Regions from separate parts of the Citrobacter sp. LJND-P06 genome, predicted to be linked through region 4. Evidence: predicted binding sites of a transcription regulator. Region 4 holds the regulator's gene; each other region holds the start of a gene.
The links. The regulator CRP, encoded in region 4, controls carbon source genes, mostly activating them, when cyclic AMP is high. The targets are predictions, from matches to a motif close to ATGTGANNNNNNTCACAT.

Region 1: a site for CRP is predicted at 2,365-2,382, ahead of rbsD (D-ribose pyranase). Genes of this name have one in related genera too.
Region 2: a site for CRP is predicted at 2,892-2,909, ahead of adhE (bifunctional acetaldehyde-CoA/alcohol dehydrogenase). Genes of this name have one in related genera too.
Region 3: a site for CRP is predicted at 1,833-1,850, ahead of bhsA (multiple stress resistance protein BhsA). Genes of this name have one in related genera too.

The regions. Positions count from the first base shown of each region.
Region 1 is NZ_CP187317.1:4,621,992-4,626,201, reverse strand. It holds gene ravA (ATPase RavA) at 1-183, opposite strand, end outside; gene kup (low affinity potassium transporter Kup) at 405-2,273, shown strand; gene rbsD (D-ribose pyranase) at 2,466-2,885, shown strand; gene rbsA (ribose ABC transporter ATP-binding protein RbsA) at 2,893-4,210, shown strand, end outside.
Region 2 is NZ_CP187317.1:2,101,020-2,105,229, forward strand. It holds gene adhE (bifunctional acetaldehyde-CoA/alcohol dehydrogenase) at 1-2,668, opposite strand, end outside; gene ACO7SM_RS10090 (YchE family NAAT transporter) at 3,146-3,793, shown strand.
Region 3 is NZ_CP187317.1:2,006,210-2,010,419, forward strand. It holds gene ndh (NADH-quinone dehydrogenase) at 1-200, shown strand, start outside; gene ACO7SM_RS09640 (glycine zipper 2TM domain-containing protein) at 399-938, shown strand; gene comR (TetR family copper-responsive transcriptional repressor ComR) at 1,044-1,676, opposite strand; gene bhsA (multiple stress resistance protein BhsA) at 1,918-2,175, shown strand; gene ldtC (L,D-transpeptidase LdtC) at 2,256-3,221, opposite strand; gene mfd (transcription-repair coupling factor) at 3,369-4,210, opposite strand, start outside.
Region 4 is NZ_CP187317.1:364,182-368,391, forward strand. It holds gene ACO7SM_RS01640 (YccS/YhfK family putative transporter) at 1-1,632, opposite strand, end outside; gene crp (cAMP-activated global transcriptional regulator CRP) at 1,684-2,316, opposite strand; gene ACO7SM_RS01650 (OsmC family protein) at 2,625-3,029, shown strand; gene ACO7SM_RS01655 (phosphoribulokinase) at 3,118-3,987, opposite strand; gene ACO7SM_RS01660 (YheU family protein) at 4,041-4,210, opposite strand, start outside.

The sequences.
Region 1 (4,210 bases), 410 kb from region 4:
ATATTTGAGTCGACGGGCAATCAGGCTTTTGGCAATACCAGGGGGGCCGAGTAAAAAAACGCTCTCTCCGCTCAACGCGGCTAAAAGACACAAGCGTACGGCATGGCTGCGTTCATAAAGTCCCTTTTCCAAAGCACTGCTCAGACGGGAAATTCTTTCCGCTAATAAATGTGGGTGAGCCATAATAGAGTGGCGTCCTTTCATCAGTTGTACCATGTAAACAGCGAGTATAGACGTTTCGCTCCAGGGGTATTAATAGACTGAAGCGCTGTTTCATATTCTTTGCGCCAGATTAATCTGCCGCAATTTAGGGGTACGATTTTGCGATTAATCGTGCATACTTGCGCTTTTTTGTGGGCCAAGGGACTACGCACACATTTCATATATAAACGAAAGACTAGTCTATGAGCACTGATAATAAGCAATCATTGTCTGCGATTACTCTCGCGGCGATTGGGGTGGTCTACGGTGATATCGGCACCAGCCCGCTATATACGCTTCGCGAATGTTTGTCCGGTCAGTTCGGTTTTGGCGTTGAGCGCGACGCTGTGTTTGGTTTTCTGTCGCTGATTTTTTGGCTGTTGATTTTTGTTGTCTCCATCAAGTATTTGACGTTTGTCATGCGTGCAGATAACGCTGGTGAAGGCGGGATCCTGACACTCATGTCGCTAGCCGGGCGGAATACATCGGCAAGAACAACTTCCGCATTGGTCATTATCGGACTGATCGGGGGGAGCTTTTTCTATGGTGAAGTGGTGATCACCCCAGCAATCTCGGTTATGTCGGCGATTGAAGGTTTGGAAATCATTGCGCCGCAGCTCGATACCTGGATTGTCCCGCTTTCTATTATCGTCCTCACCCTGCTGTTTATGATTCAGAAGCATGGTACCGGGATGGTGGGTAAGCTGTTTGCACCAATCATGCTGATTTGGTTCCTGGTGCTTGCCGGGCTGGGTTTGCGCAGCATTATCGCCAATCCAGAAGTGTTACAAGCTTTAAACCCGCTGTGGGCTGTGCATTTCTTTCTGGAATTTAAAACCTTATCCTTTATCGCATTAGGCGCTGTGGTGCTGTCTATTACCGGTGTCGAAGCGCTGTACGCCGATATGGGCCATTTTGGTAAGCTCCCTATCCGCCTGGCATGGTTCTCTGTGGTATTGCCTTCGCTGGTGCTGAACTATTTCGGTCAGGGGGCGTTATTGCTCAAACACCCGGAAGCCATCAAAAACCCGTTCTTCCTGTTGGCGCCGGATTGGGCGTTGATTCCGCTGCTGATTCTCGCCGCCCTGGCGACGGTTATCGCTTCACAGGCCGTCATCTCTGGCGTTTTCTCACTGACGCGTCAGGCTGTACGCCTTGGCTATTTGTCGCCAATGCGCATTATCCATACTTCAGAGATGGAGTCGGGTCAGATCTACATTCCCTTTGTAAACTGGATGCTCTACGTCGCTGTGGTGATTGTGATTATCAGCTTCGAGCACTCCAGCAATCTGGCGGCGGCGTACGGTATTGCGGTGACGGGAACAATGGTATTGACGTCAATCCTTTCTACCACCGTCGCGCGTAAAAACTGGCACTGGAATAAGTACTTCGTCGCGCTGATCCTGGTGGCGTTCCTGTGCATTGACGTTCCGCTGTTCTCGGCAAACCTCGATAAACTGCTTTCAGGCGGTTGGTTGCCATTAAGTCTGGGTCTGGTGATGTTTACTATTATGACGACCTGGAAAAGCGAGCGCTTCCGTCTGCTGCGGCGCATGCATGAGCACGGCAACTCTCTGGAAGCGATGATCGCCTCACTGGAGAAATCACCGCCGGTTCGTGTGCCGGGCACCGCGGTGTATATGTCGCGCGCACTGAACGTTATCCCGTTTGCCTTGATGCATAACCTCAAGCATAACAAGGTGCTGCATGAGCGGGTTATTCTGCTGACGTTGCGCACGGAAGATGCGCCTTACGTACACAACGTGCGTCGTGTGCAGATTGAGCAACTGTCACCCACCTTCTGGCGCGTGGTGGCCAGTTACGGCTGGCGCGAAACGCCGAACGTTGAGGAAGTTTTCCATCGCTGCGGTCTGGAAGGGTTAAGCTGTCGAATGATGGAAACCTCTTTCTTTATGTCACACGAATCGTTAATCGTTGGAAAACGCCCGTGGTATCTCCGTTTGCGCGGCAAACTGTATCTGCTGTTGCAGCGTAATGCGCTGCGTGCGCCGGATCAGTTTGAGATCCCGCCTAACCGGGTTATTGAACTGGGTACCCAGGTCGAGATTTAAACCGAACAACGCCCTCTTTCATGATGAAAGGGGGCGTTTTGTATATCCCTTCTCAGATTTTATTCTTCACCATGACGCGGTTTGCGAAACGTTTCGATGCCGATCACATTTCAATAACCTCAGGGTGGTTATCTGCGCATTATTGCGACTAAACTTATCGTCAGCGAAACGTTTCGCTAGTGGAGTAAGAAAATGAAGAAAGGCACGGTACTCAATTCTGAAATTTCATCGGTGATTTCCCGATTGGGGCATACCGATACGCTGGTGGTGTGTGATGCGGGTTTACCCATTCCGGGCAGCACATCGCGTATTGATATGGCATTAACCCAGGGGGTGCCTTCATTTATGCAGGTACTGGATGTCGTCACCCGTGAAATGCAGGTCGAGTCGGCCATTCTCGCGACGGAAATCAAACAACATAATCCGCAGCTCCACGAAACGTTGCTCAAACACATTGAGCAACTGCAACAACACCAGGGAAACACCATAGAAATTCGTTACACCACGCACGAACAATTCAAAAAACAAACCGCAGACAGTCAGGCGGTCATTCGCAGCGGAGAGTGTTCTCCGTATGCGAATATTATTCTCTGTGCTGGCGTCACGTTCTGAGGCCATCATGGACGCATTACTGCAACTCAAAGGGATCGATAAAGCGTTCCCAGGCGTAAAAGCGCTATCCGGCGCCGCGTTGAATGTTTATCCAGGCCGCGTTATGGCGCTGGTGGGCGAGAACGGCGCGGGCAAATCCACCATGATGAAAGTGTTAACCGGCATCTACTCACGTGATGCGGGTTCTTTGTTGTGGTTGGGAAAAGAGACCACCTTTACCGGCCCTAAATCTTCTCAGGAAGCCGGTATCGGCATCATTCACCAGGAACTGAACCTGATCCCGCAACTCACCATCGCCGAGAACATTTTTCTGGGCCGTGAGTTTGTGAATCGCTTTGGCAAAATCGACTGGAAAAAGATGTATGCCGAAGCCGACGTCCTGCTCTCAAAGCTCAATCTGCGCTTTAAAAGCGACAGGCTGGTGGGCGAACTGTCGATTGGCGATCAGCAGATGGTGGAAATCGCCAAAGTGCTGAGCTTTGAATCCAGAGTCATCATTATGGATGAACCTACGGATGCGCTTACCGATACCGAAACGGAATCTCTGTTCCGCGTTATTCGCGAATTAAAGTCGCAGGGGCGCGGGATTGTCTATATTTCTCATCGTATGAAAGAGATCTTCGACATTTGCGATGACGTAACCGTTTTTCGTGACGGACAATTTATTGCCGAACGTGAAGTGGCCTCGCTGACCGAAGATTCACTCATTGAAATGATGGTCGGTCGTAAGCTTGAAGATCAATACCCGCGCCTGAATAACGCGCCGGGAGAGATCCGCCTGAAAGTGGATAATCTGTGTGGCCCCGGCGTTAATGATGTTTCCTTTACGCTGCGCAAGGGCGAGATCCTGGGGATTTCGGGCTTGATGGGCGCCGGGCGTACCGAACTGATGAAGGTGCTGTATGGCGCGCTGCCTCGCACCAGTGGCTATGTCACTCTCGACGGCCATGAAGTGGTGGCGCGTTCGCCGCAGGATGGCCTGGCGAACGGTATTGTCTACATTTCTGAAGACCGTAAGCGTGACGGCTTAGTGCTCGGCATGTCGGTGAAAGAGAACATGTCGTTGACCGCATTAGGTTACTTCAGTCGTACCGGCGGCAGCCTTAAACACAAAGATGAACAACAGGCGGTCAGTGATTTCATCCGCCTGTTCAACGTGAAAACGCCGTCAATGGAACAGGCGATTGGCTTACTCTCCGGAGGAAACCAGCAGAAGGTGGCGATTGCCCGCGGTTTAATGACGCGTCCAAAAGTGCTGATCCTCGATGAGCCGACCCGTGGCGTGGATGTGGGCGCTAAAAAAGAGATTTATCAGCTTATTAACC
Region 2 (4,210 bases), 1.7 Mb from region 4:
TCGCTTTTTTGTCAGCTTTCGGTGCTGCTGCGGCAACGTCTTTCTTCGCTGCAGTTTCACCTTCGCTGAATTCACGACCGTAGAAGGTATCCATCAGAATCTGTTTCAGTTCAGAGATCAGCGGGTAACGCGGGTTAGCGCCAGTACACTGGTCATCGAACGCATCTTCAGACAGTTTGTCCACGTTAGCCAGGAAGTCAGCTTCCTGTACGCCCGCTTCGCGGATGGACTTAGGAATACCCAGTTCCGCTTTCAGGCTTTCCAGCCATGCCAGCAGTTTTTCAATTTTCGCTGCGGTACGGTCGCCAGGAGCACTCAGACCCAGGTGATCGGCGATTTCAGCATAACGACGACGCGCTTGCGGACGGTCGTACTGGCTGAATGCCGTCTGTTTGGTCGGGTTGTCGTTTGCGTTGTAACGAATAACGTTACAGATCAGCAGGGCGTTCGCCAGACCGTGAGGAATGTGGAACTGAGAACCCAGTTTATGCGCCATGGAGTGACATACACCCAGGAAGGCGTTAGCAAACGCGATACCGGCGATAGTCGCTGCACTGTGTACACGCTCACGTGCTACCGGGTTTTTAGACCCTTCATTGTAGGACGCTGGCAGGTTATCTTTCAGCAGTTTCAGCGCCTGCAGAGCCTGACCGTCAGAGAACTCAGAAGCCAGTACAGAAACGTAAGCTTCAAGCGCGTGAGTTACCGCATCCAGACCACCGAAGGCACACAGAGACTTCGGCATTTCCATAACCAGGTTGGCGTCAACAATCGCCATGTCCGGCGTCAGCGCATAGTCAGCCAGCGGATATTTCTGACCTGTAGCGTCGTCGGTAACCACCGCAAACGGGGTCACTTCAGAACCGGTACCGGATGTGGTGGTGACAGCAACCATCTTCGCTTTCACGCCCATTTTCGGGAACTTGTAGATACGTTTACGGATATCCATAAAGCGCAGCGCCAGTTCTTCGAAGTGAGTTTCCGGATGCTCGTACATGACCCACATGATTTTCGCGGCGTCCATCGGGGAACCACCACCCAGAGCGATAATAACGTCTGGTTTGAAGGAGTTAGCCAGCTCTGCGCCTTTACGAACTACGCTCAGCGTCGGGTCAGCTTCAACTTCAAAGAACACTTCAGTTTCAACGCCAGCGGCTTTCAGAACAGAGGTAATCTGGTCTGCGTAACCGTTGTTGAACAGGAAGCGGTCAGTTACGATCAGCGCACGTTTGTGACCATCGGTAATCACTTCATCCAGTGCGATTGGCAGTGAGCCACGACGGAAGTAGATAGATTTCGGAAGTTTGTGCCACAACATGTTTTCAGCTCGCTTAGCAACGGTTTTCTTGTTGATCAGGTGTTTCGGACCAACGTTTTCAGAGATGGAGTTACCACCCCAGGAACCACAACCCAGAGTCAGGGAAGGTGCGAGTTTGAAGTTGTACAGGTCACCGATACCACCCTGAGAAGCCGGGGTGTTGATCAGGATACGCGCGGTTTTCATCATCTGACCGAAGTAGTTGACACGATCCTGCTGGTTATCCTGGTCGGTGTACAGGCAAGAGGTGTGACCGATACCGCCCATGGCGACCAGTTTCTCTGCCTTAAGTACGGCGTCTTCAAAATCTTTAGCGCGGTACATTGCAAGCGTAGGTGACAGTTTCTCGTGAGCAAACGGCTCGCTTTCGTCAACCACTTTCACTTCGCCGATCAGAATCTTGGTCGTTTCTGGTACGGTGAAGCCAGCCAGTTCAGCGATTTTGTACGCCGGCTGACCAACAATTGCTGCGTTCAGCGCGCCATTTTTCAGGATGATGTCCTGAACGGCTTTCAGCTCTTTACCTTGCAGCATGTAGCCGCCGTGGCTGGCGAAACGTTCACGAACGGCATCGTATACGGCGTCAACAACAACAACAGACTGTTCAGAAGCACAGATTACGCCGTTATCGAACGTTTTAGACATCAGCACGGACGCTACCGCACGTTTGATATCTGCTGTTTCGTCAATAACCACTGGCGTGTTGCCTGCACCAACACCGATAGCAGGTTTACCAGAACTGTACGCAGCCTTAACCATGCCCGGCCCACCGGTAGCAAGGATCAGGTTGATGTCCGGGTGGTGCATCAACGCGTTTGACAGTTCTACGGAAGGTTGATCGATCCAGCCGATCAGATCTTTCGGTGCCCCTGCAGCGATAGCAGCTTGCAGAACGATGTCGGCAGCTTTGTTCGTTGCATCTTTAGCACGCGGGTGCGGAGAGAAGATGATAGCGTTACGGGTCTTCAGGCTGATCAATGATTTGAAGATAGCCGTAGACGTCGGGTTAGTGGTCGGAACGATACCACAGATGATACCAATCGGTTCAGCAATGGTGATAGTCCCGAAGGTGTGGTCTTCATCCAGCACACCACAGGTCTTTTCATCTTTGTAGGCGTTATAGATGTATTCAGAAGCGAAGTGGTTTTTAATCACTTTATCTTCAATGATACCCATGCCGGATTCGGCAACGGCCATCTTAGCGAGGGGGATTCGAGCATCAGCAGCGGCCAGAGCGGCGGCGCGGAAGATTTTGTCAACCTGTTCTTGAGTGAAACTGGCATATTCACGCTGGGCTTTTTTTACGCGCTCGACGAGTGCGTTAAGTTCAGCGACATTAGTAACAGCCATAAATGCTCTCCTGATAATGTTAAACTTTTTTAGTAAATCATCTGCTCGATACGAGAGTATAGACAGATCGACGAAAGTTTGTATAAAAGTCTAAAAATCAAACGGTTACTTAACGTCCATTTTACTCTGATTTACTAAAAGAGCTTATGCGTTAGCGTTAATTGATTCTAGCGCATTACGTCCAGGTGGCGGAAGCCAGATTACTCACTTCTGAGTAGTTATTACGTGATCTGGATCAAAATTACGCAAAGCTGACACCTTTCAGCAGGCCCTTTTAGCAATTCACACCCTGTGTTGGTGAATTGTTGAGGTGAATGATATCCACATTAGCATAATCCATACATATAAATAACAGTGGAGAATATAGAGAGATAGTGCAGATTTGAGGTGAAGTATGCTGCTAAAAGGCGTATCTTCAGCGCGGTTTTTACCATTTTTGACGACTAACTTCATCCGGCTAACGCTTCGGAGCTAACCGTGATCCAAACGTTATTTGACTTTCCTGTTTACTTTAAATTTTTCATCGGGTTATTTGCGCTGGTTAACCCGGTTGGGATTATTCCTGTCTTTATCAGTATGACCAGCTACCAAACGGCAGCGGCGCGTAACAAGACAAACCTGACCGCCAACTTGTCGGTGGCCATTATTTTGTGGACTTCACTCTTCCTGGGTGACGGCATTTTGCAACTCTTCGGGATTTCGATTGATTCGTTCAGGATCGCGGGTGGGATTCTGGTTGTCACGATTGCAATGTCGATGATCAGCGGGAAACTGGGCGAAGATAAGCAGAACACGCAGGAAAAATCAGAAACCGCAATACGTGAAAACATCGGTGTTGTGCCGCTGGCATTGCCTTTAATGGCAGGGCCGGGGGCTATCAGTTCGACGATAGTCTGGGGTACACGATATAACAGCATTATGCACCTGGTGGGTTTTTTCGTTGCTATCGCTATTTTTGCGCTGTGCTGTTGGGGCTTATTCCGTATGGCGCCGTGGCTGGTGCGATTGCTTGGACAAACCGGCATTAACGTCATTACCCGTATCATGGGCCTGCTGTTGATGGCGTTGGGTATTGAGTTCATCGTAACAGGCCTTAAAGCTATTTTCCCCGGCCTCCTCAGCTAACCCATCTTTCATATAGACGGAGTCAATATTGACTCCGTTTCCTTCATGCCATTGGTAAAAGCGCTCACTCACGTTGAAAATTAACGCGAAAAAAGAATCAACATGGCGGACTTTCAAATTTGTTTTCCTGTTGATTTAGCGGGATTTTATTCAATCTTTATGGCTTAACGTCTCGCGTCTCGCTGTTATTTTATTAACATCATACTAAGGGGCTTGATGAAGGATTATCGAAATGTTATTAGTTATTTCAGCGCCACGCCAGATGAATGTGCTAAATAATGACCAGTTGTTAAGTTTATGTGTATTTCAACCTCTGTCTGATGCCCTGGGGGGTTAAAGGCATAGGGTGCCAGATAATGCATTGATGACAATGGGTTTTTATAAAAATCACGTTCTCATATGATGTCTTCATTCTGG
Region 3 (4,210 bases), 1.6 Mb from region 4:
CTAACTTCTCTACCGTGGGAAGTCTGATGGGGAACCTGACGCGCGGATCCATGATGATAGAAGGGCGCATCGCCCGCTTCGTCTATATTTCGCTGTATCGTATGCACCAGATTGCGTTGCATGGTTACTTCAAAACCGGGTTGATGATGCTGGTTGGCAGCATTAACCGTGTGATTCGCCCACGTCTGAAACTGCATTAATGAGCTCTTTACTCACCGGCTATTCGTGCCGGTGAGTTTTTTACAGAATCTTCCCCGCCAGTCGCCGTTATGCGCTTCGGAGTACTCCGAATCATCCTGTTTCCCCGCTCAAACCCCTACTTTTCATCCGTTGTCTGATTTGCTTACTCCCTCATCCGTTGCAAAATTGTTACTAATAGCAAAAAAGGAGGAGTTCCCGTGAATAAATCAATGTTGGCGGGTATCGGGATTGGCGTAGCGGCTGCGCTGGGCGTCGCGGCTGTCGCTGGTCTTAATGTCTTAGACCGTGGCCCGCAGTATGCGCAGGTTGTTTCTGCAACACCGATTAAGGAAACGGTTAAAACTCCGCGTCAGGAGTGCCATAACGTTACGGTCACGCACCGTAAACCCGTACAGGATGAAAACCGTATCGCCGGTTCCGTACTCGGCGCGGTTGCCGGGGGGGTTATTGGTCACCAGTTTGGCGGTGGTCGCGGTAAAGATGTGGCCACAGTCGTGGGTGCGCTGGGAGGCGGTTATGCCGGCAACCAGATCCAGGGCTCAATGCAGAACAATGACACCTACACCTCAACCCAGCAGCGTTGCAAAACGGTGTATGACAAGTCTGAAAAAATGCTGGGTTATGATGTCACTTACAAAATTGGCGATCAGCAGGGCAAAATTCGCATGGATAAAGATCCTGGTGCGCAGATCCCTCTGGATAACAACGGCCAGCTCATTTTGACTAACAAAGCGTAAAAATAGCTGTACTCTGCACACTTGCCCCTCATTCGCTCAGGCTGAGGGGCTTTTTTATGTTTGCGATAACCATCAGGAATGGGCGAGTGGCCCAGGCCCGACAGACTATTTGAGCAGCTCAGGCCACAGTTTTAGCGTGGTGTGGGTTATCAACATCAGCTTTTCGAAGGTGGCGCCTTCGCGGGCGCTTATCGACATCCCCTGCAATATACAGTTCAGATATTCTGCCAAACTCTGCGGGTTGCAGTGCGCTGGAATTTCGCCGCGCTCTTGTCGCTGACGCAGAAATTGGGTCAGTGTCTGTTCCTGCATCGCATGGCGTGATTTGACCGTATGCGCAATATCACGAGAAGAGGCTGCCAGCGTCGCGGAAGTATTAATCATAAAGCATCCGGCGGGAGTCTCTTTACTGGTAAAGCAGGTCGCAACGGCAGTGAAATAATCCTCGAGCGCCGATTCAACACTTTTTTCTTCGCAGAAAAGCTGCGCCTCGTGCTTTGCCGCAAAACGGCTAATGTACCTATCCAGCACGGCGCGAAATAACCCTTCTTTATTAGTAAATTCCGCATACAGCGTTGGCGCTTTCGCCCCAGTTGCTTCTACGAGGTCGGAGAGCGATGTCGCTTCATAGCCATGTTGCCAGAAGAGTGTCATGGCCTTATCAAGCGCGGCTTCCCTGTCGAACACTTTTGGTCGGCCACGGCTTTTTTTTGCACAACTTGTCGGGGTAGTTGTCATGGTGCCGTTGTACCAGGTCGGGTTTATTGAACAACCATTATAAAAATAAACCCGCTCAGTCACCAGCGTATTCAGGATAAAAATAAATTAATCTTACGGCTCTGAAAAATAAGGCATTTATAATTAAAGTAACGACCATTACAAAAATACATTGACGTGTGACCTGGATCACATCTATCATTTACCTATCGATCGTTAAGTTAATGCTAACGACATCATTCATCTGCTACAGGTCACTATCATGAAAAACGTAAAAACCCTTATCGCTGCTGCTGTTCTGAGTTCACTTTCATTTGCCAGCTTCGCGGCCGTTGAAGTTCAGGCTACACCTGCCGGTCAACAAAAAGTGGGCACTATATCTGCGAATGCTGGAACCAATCTGGGTTCTCTGGAAGATCAACTGGCGCAGAAAGCGGATGAGATGGGCGCGAAATCCTTCCGTATTACGTCAGTCACCGGCCCTAACACCCTTCACGGGACGGCGGTTATTTACAAATAAGCATGACTCCCTCATAAATGCCTGTTTAATTGCCATAAAAAAACCCGCGATATTTGCGGGTTTTTTTATAGGCTGAGTCTCTACATCGCCTGCGGTGCGTCGCCCTGATGACGGGTGACATCCACCGGCATACCGGAACGCACTTCCATAACATGTTCCATGACCGCCGCATCGGTTTGCGCTGAGGCTTTAAACGCCTGCATGGCGCTGTTCAGGTTAATGGGCAATACCTGCGGGTCATCGTTCAGATTCTTCGACAACGGCTGATGCACTTCCACCAGACGCACACCTCCCGGTTCTACAGAGGCTTTGATTGGCGTATTGATGATATTTACTTTTGTCCCCGGCGTGACCTGGCGGAACAATGTCTCAATATCACCGTCACGTAAGCGAATACACCCTGAGCTAACGCGCATACCTATACCAAAGTCGGCATTAGTACCATGCAGCAGATAGACACCGCCGTAGGCAGCTAAGCGAATCGCATGATGCCCCATAGGATTATCCGGCCCGGCCGGAACCACGGCAGGGAGGTCAACCCCTTGCGCTTTGTAACGCGCGCGAATATTTGCCGTTGGGGTCCAGGTCGGATTGGCGCGTTTGTCAGAGATGGTTGTCACCATCGTTGGCGTCAGCGTATCGCCGCCTAACTGACCGATGCCAATCGGGTAGACGGTTACCGCATTTTTCCCCGGCGGGTAATAGTACAGACGTAACTCTGCCAGGTTGATAACGATCCCTTCGCGCGGTGCATCTGGCAGGAGGGTTTGCAACGGGATAGTCAGTACGCTGCCCGCGCGCGGAACGTAAGGATCAACGCCCGGGTTTGCCTGTAACAGCGCCAGAAAACCGACATTGTATTTCTTGGCGATCGACTCCAGCGAACCGCCGTTGTTTTCAACGACGTGATATTTGTTTTCGCCCACCAGTTTGCTGCCCGCCGGAGGCAGTGGCCAGGTGTTCGCTTTGGCAGGCAGCGCAACCGCCACGGTCGCGGCGAGGGCACAAAATGCCAGCCAGCGAGAAAAGCGCATGTGTAATCTCATCACTATAAATCCATGTAAATCACAGGGTTATTGTTGCGATAAAGTAAACGAGGATTATGACGGCTGGCTATGTCGGGAAGTGCAGGGAAATGCAAAGAGTTTGTAAATACTGCGCCGGGTGAACAGTGACGTCACCCGGCACAGTGATTACGCGACGGCGTTTTCTTCCAGTTGCCGCATGAACTGACGAACCCATTCGATGCGGGTTTTACGTTCACCCAGTTCCTGAATAAACTTCAGGCGGGTTGGCCCGTCCAGACGGAAGTGCTGCGGCTGTTTCTGCAACAGACCGATAAGCCAGACCGGATTGACGTGGTTTTTCTCGGCGAACTCGATGATGCCGCCTTTCTCGTTGCCTTCCAGCTTTTTAATGCCGAGTTTTTGCGCCTGCTGGCGCAGACGGGCAATCTCCAGCAGCGTGCGGGCGGGATCAGGCAACAGACCAAAGCGGTCGATCAGTTCGACTTTTATCTCTTCCAGTTCGTTTTCGCTTTTCGCACTGGCGATACGCTTGTAGAACGAGAGACGGGTGTTCACATCAGGGATAAAATCATCCGGCAACAGCGACGGCATACGCAGTTCGACTTCCGTTTGTTGGCTGGTGAGGTCTTCCAGTGACGGTTCGCGTCCGGCTTTCAGCGCATCCACGGCGTTTTCCAGCAGTTCCATATACAGCGAGAAACCGATGGTTTCCATCGAGCCGCTCTGATCTTCGCCGAGTAATTCCCCCGCGCCGCGAATTTCGAGATCATGCGTTGCCAGCGCGAAGCCCGCCCCCAGATCCTCAAGTGACGCGATGGCCTCAAGGCGTTTTTGCGCATCGGTAGTCATGGCTTTTGGATGCGGCGTCAGCAGCCAGGCATACGCCTGATGGTGCGAGCGACCAACACGGCCACGCAACTGGTGCAATTGCGCCAGACCGAAGTGATCGGCGCGTTCGATAATAATGGTGTTGGCGGTAGGAATGTCGATCCCGGTTTCGATAATCG
Region 4 (4,210 bases):
CTGATACGCAAGCGGTGTTGCCTGTGGATTGTCGCTGAGGATCAGGCGTATAGCGTCTTGATCGGCTTCCAGCGCGTCGTGGGCGTTTTTGCGTAACAGACCGCTCTGCCACTGCGGCCAGAGCCAGACCGTTCCGCCAAACGCGATCAGGCAGCCAATCACCGTATCAATAAACCGCGGCACAATGTACTGCTCACCGTTTAACGTCAGCAATTGCAGGGTATACACCGCAGTGACCGTAAACCCGACCGTTGCCCAACCGTAATTTTTACGAATGATCAGATAGCTCACCAGTGTAATGACCAGCATGCCCGCTAGCGTGAAGCCTTCGGGAATATGGAAGTGTAGCGTCACGCCCGCAATCACCAGCCCGACCAGCGTACCTACCGAACGGTGTAATATGCGAACCCGCGTCGCGCCGTAGCCGTTTTGCGTCACAAACAGCACCGTCATCAGGATCCAGTACGGTTTCGGCAGATGTAACGCGCTGCCCATCAGACTGGCGATACTCAGCATGACGCTAATACGCCCGGCATTTCGCAGCGCGGGCGACTTGAAGGACAGATAGTTTTTTAACGCCGGGATCAGCGGGAGTCGGCGCTGTTTATCCGCCATCAGGTCGCGGGCGTAGAGCGGGCGTTGGGTCCGCAATACGCGGGCAATGCGGCTAAAGTGCCAGTAACAGAACTGACCGACCGGGTTATCGGGATGCTGGTTAGCGATTTTCTCCAGCGCACCAATCTGTTTTTCCATGGTAAAGCGAGTTGGCAGGCGGTGATACAGAATATCATCCGCCAGGATGCGTAAACGTGCGGCGACCGTTTGAGCGTTCCAGCGAATCACCTGTTCCGCATGGCTGCGTTCGACCAGCTTTTGCACCTCTTCCGGCTGATGCAGACTGACGGAGATATGTTCCTGTAGGTCCAGCGCTTCCTGGAAGGCCCGCAGCAGACGTTTGTATTCATTGTTGTGATGCGCCGACAGCATGTGCATTTGCTGGTAACACTGGGTGATGAGATCCACCGCTTTCTGTTGGCGTACCAACAAAGGCGGCAGCGCTTTTTCAGGATCCGCATGCTGGGTGAGCAGACTGTATTTGGCTTCGCAGTAGTCGGCCAATTCGCGGTACAACAAACTGAGCGACTCGCGCAGCGGTTGTTCACGCCAGAGCCAAAACCAAAACCAGTTAAAAAGCCCGTACCACAGGGTGCCCAGGGCATAGATCAGCAACGGCTCCCACACGGGCATGTTACCGGCAAGGCTGAGTGTGAAAATGGCGGCGATCAGCGAAGCCGGCAGGAGTCGGGCATGTAAGGCGCTGAGTTCAGCCGTCACGCCAAGAATCAGCGTTAAACCCGTCAGAATCAGCGGCAGCGGTATTGCTTGCGCGAGCAGGAGCTGCATTGCCAGGCTGCATCCGGCAAACAGCGATGCACCAATGACTAAGCGTTTGAAAAAGCGTTTGTGGGGGGTATCAAGCCCGGCGATGTTGCAGCAGGCGGGAACGAGAGAAAAGAGCAATCCCAGATGCAACTGGCCGATGATAAGGCCGATCGCCACAGGTAAACACAACACCAGCGTTTGCCGCAGTGCGTAGTTGATTTCAGGGTGATAGATCAGTCTTCGCCACATCGGTGCCAACAAAAATGGCGTATTACAGGGTAATACGCCATTTTGACGGGGTTAACGAGTGCCGTAGACGACGATGGTCTTACCGTGCGCGGAGATCAGGTTCTGATCTTCCAGCATTTTCAGAATACGACCAACGGTTTCGCGAGAACAGCCAACGATCTGACCGATCTCCTGACGGGTGATTTTGATTTGCATGCCGTCCGGGTGAGTCATCGCATCGGGTTGTTTCGCCAGGTTCAGCAGAGTCTGAGCGATACGACCGGTTACGTCGAGGAAGGCAAGGTTGCCGACTTTTTCGGACGTAACTTGCAGGCGACGAGCCATCTGGGAAGACAGGCGCATCAGAATATCCGGGTTCACCTGGATCAATTGGCGAAATTTTTTGTAGGAGATTTCAGCGACTTCACAGGCCGTTTTTGCACGAACCCATGCACTGCGCTCCTGGCCTTCTTCAAACAGGCCCAATTCGCCAATAAAATCGCCCTGATTCAGATAAGAAAGGATCATCTCTTTCCCTTCTTCGTCTTTAATCAGCACAGCCACTGAGCCTTTAACGATGTAGTACAACGTTTCTGCTTTTTCACCCTGGTGAATCAGCGTGCTCTTCGACGGGTACTTATGAATGTGGCAATGAGACAAGAACCATTCGAGAGTCGGGTCTGTTTGCGGTTTGCCAAGCACCATGCGCGGTTATCCTCTGTTATAAGCTGTCTCCAGAGCCAGAAAACGACGCTGTCTCTGGGGTTGCCAAAATATGCTTCCCGCTGCCAGGGAAGGGGGCTGCTAAAAATGTACTGCAGCCTGTAATGTGATGTTCTCTGCATACATGCAGTACGTCAATGTATTACTGTAGCATCCTGACTGTTTTAGCATAGCTTTCGCTGTGTGTCTCCTGGTGTCTCGCTTCAGCTTGATACAGGTCGCCTTCCGTTGCGAGATTTGTTATGTCCGCGTAATCTGTCAGGAAAATTGAAACATTGGAGTTACGAAATATGCAAGCGCGTGTGAAATGGGTTGAAGGCCTAACCTTCCTGGGAGAGTCTGCTTCCGGACACCAGGTTTTGATGGATGGTAACTCCGGTGATAAAGCACCGAGTCCGATGGAAATGGTGTTAATGGCTGCGGGTGGGTGCAGTGCGATCGATGTGGTGTCTATTCTGCAAAAGGGACGCCAGGACGTGACCAATTGCGAAGTGAAGCTCACTTCCGAGCGTCGTGAAGAGGCGCCGCGCCTGTTCACGCATATCAATCTGCATTTCATTGTGACTGGCAATGATCTCAAAGACGCCGCCGTTTCGCGCGCAGTCGATCTGTCTGCTGAAAAATATTGTTCCGTGGCGTTGATGCTGGAAAAAGCAGTGAATATCACGCATTCATACGAAGTGATTGCTGCCTGATGATCCTTGCCTGATGGCGCTGCGCTTATCGGGCCTACGACAGGAGTAGGCCGGATAACGCAACACCGCCATCCGGCAAAATCTTACCTTACTCGATTTTTTTGCCTTCCATCAGTCGCTGAACCAGCGGCAGCATGATCAACTCCATTGCCAGTCCCATTTTGCCGCCCGGCACGACTAATGTATTGATATGTGAAATAAACGAGCCCTGAAGCATTGCCAGCAGCCAGGGAAAATCGATCCCTTCCAGATTACGAAAATGAATAACGACAAAGCTCTCGTCTAATGACGGGATGCCTTTTGCCGCGAAGGGATTCGAGGTGTCCACCGTGGGGACGCGCTGAAAGTTAATATGCGTACGGGAGAACTGCGGGGTGATGTAGTTGATGTAATCATCCATAGAGCGAACCACCGAATCCATCACCGCCTCGCGGGAGTGTCCACGCTCGCTGGTGTCGCGGATCAGTTTTTGTATCCACTCCAGGTTGACTATCGGTACTACGCCAACCAGTAAATCCACATGGCGCGCCACGTTATGCTGCGGCGTCACTACGCCACCGTGCAGTCCTTCATAGAACAGGACGTCGGTCGGTTCGGGCAGGGGTTGCCATGGCGTGAAGGTTCCCGGCACCTGATTCCACGGTACTGCTTCATCGTAGGTATGCAGATATTTCCGCGACTGGCCTTTGCCCGCGTGTCCGTACTCGCCGAACGTTTGTTCCAGCAGACCAAAATCATTGGCTTCGGGGCCGAAATAACTGATATGTCGCCCGGCGTCCCGCGCTTTGCGGATCGCCATGTCCATTTCCGGACGCGTATAGCGATGAAAGCTGTCGCCTTCCACCTCGGCGGCGCGCAGATTTAACTGTGAAAAAATTTTACGGAACGCGAGGCTGGTGGTGGTGGTCCCCGCGCCGCTGGATCCTGTTACCGCAATCACTGGATGTTTGGCAGACATAACAACTCCATGAATAAACACTCGTTTTAGTATAGTCGGCCCTCAGCGGGGGATTACTCGTGCAACTGCTTTTTGGGCATGATATTGACCGTTTCGTGGAGTTCGGACCACACCAGAACGGCCTCGCCGCGCTGTAACTGGCGTTTTACGTCGGCGACTTTTTGCGCAAGCGAACGTTCATGTTCACCATAATCGGTGCCTTCGCGCAATACAAAGCTTTCAA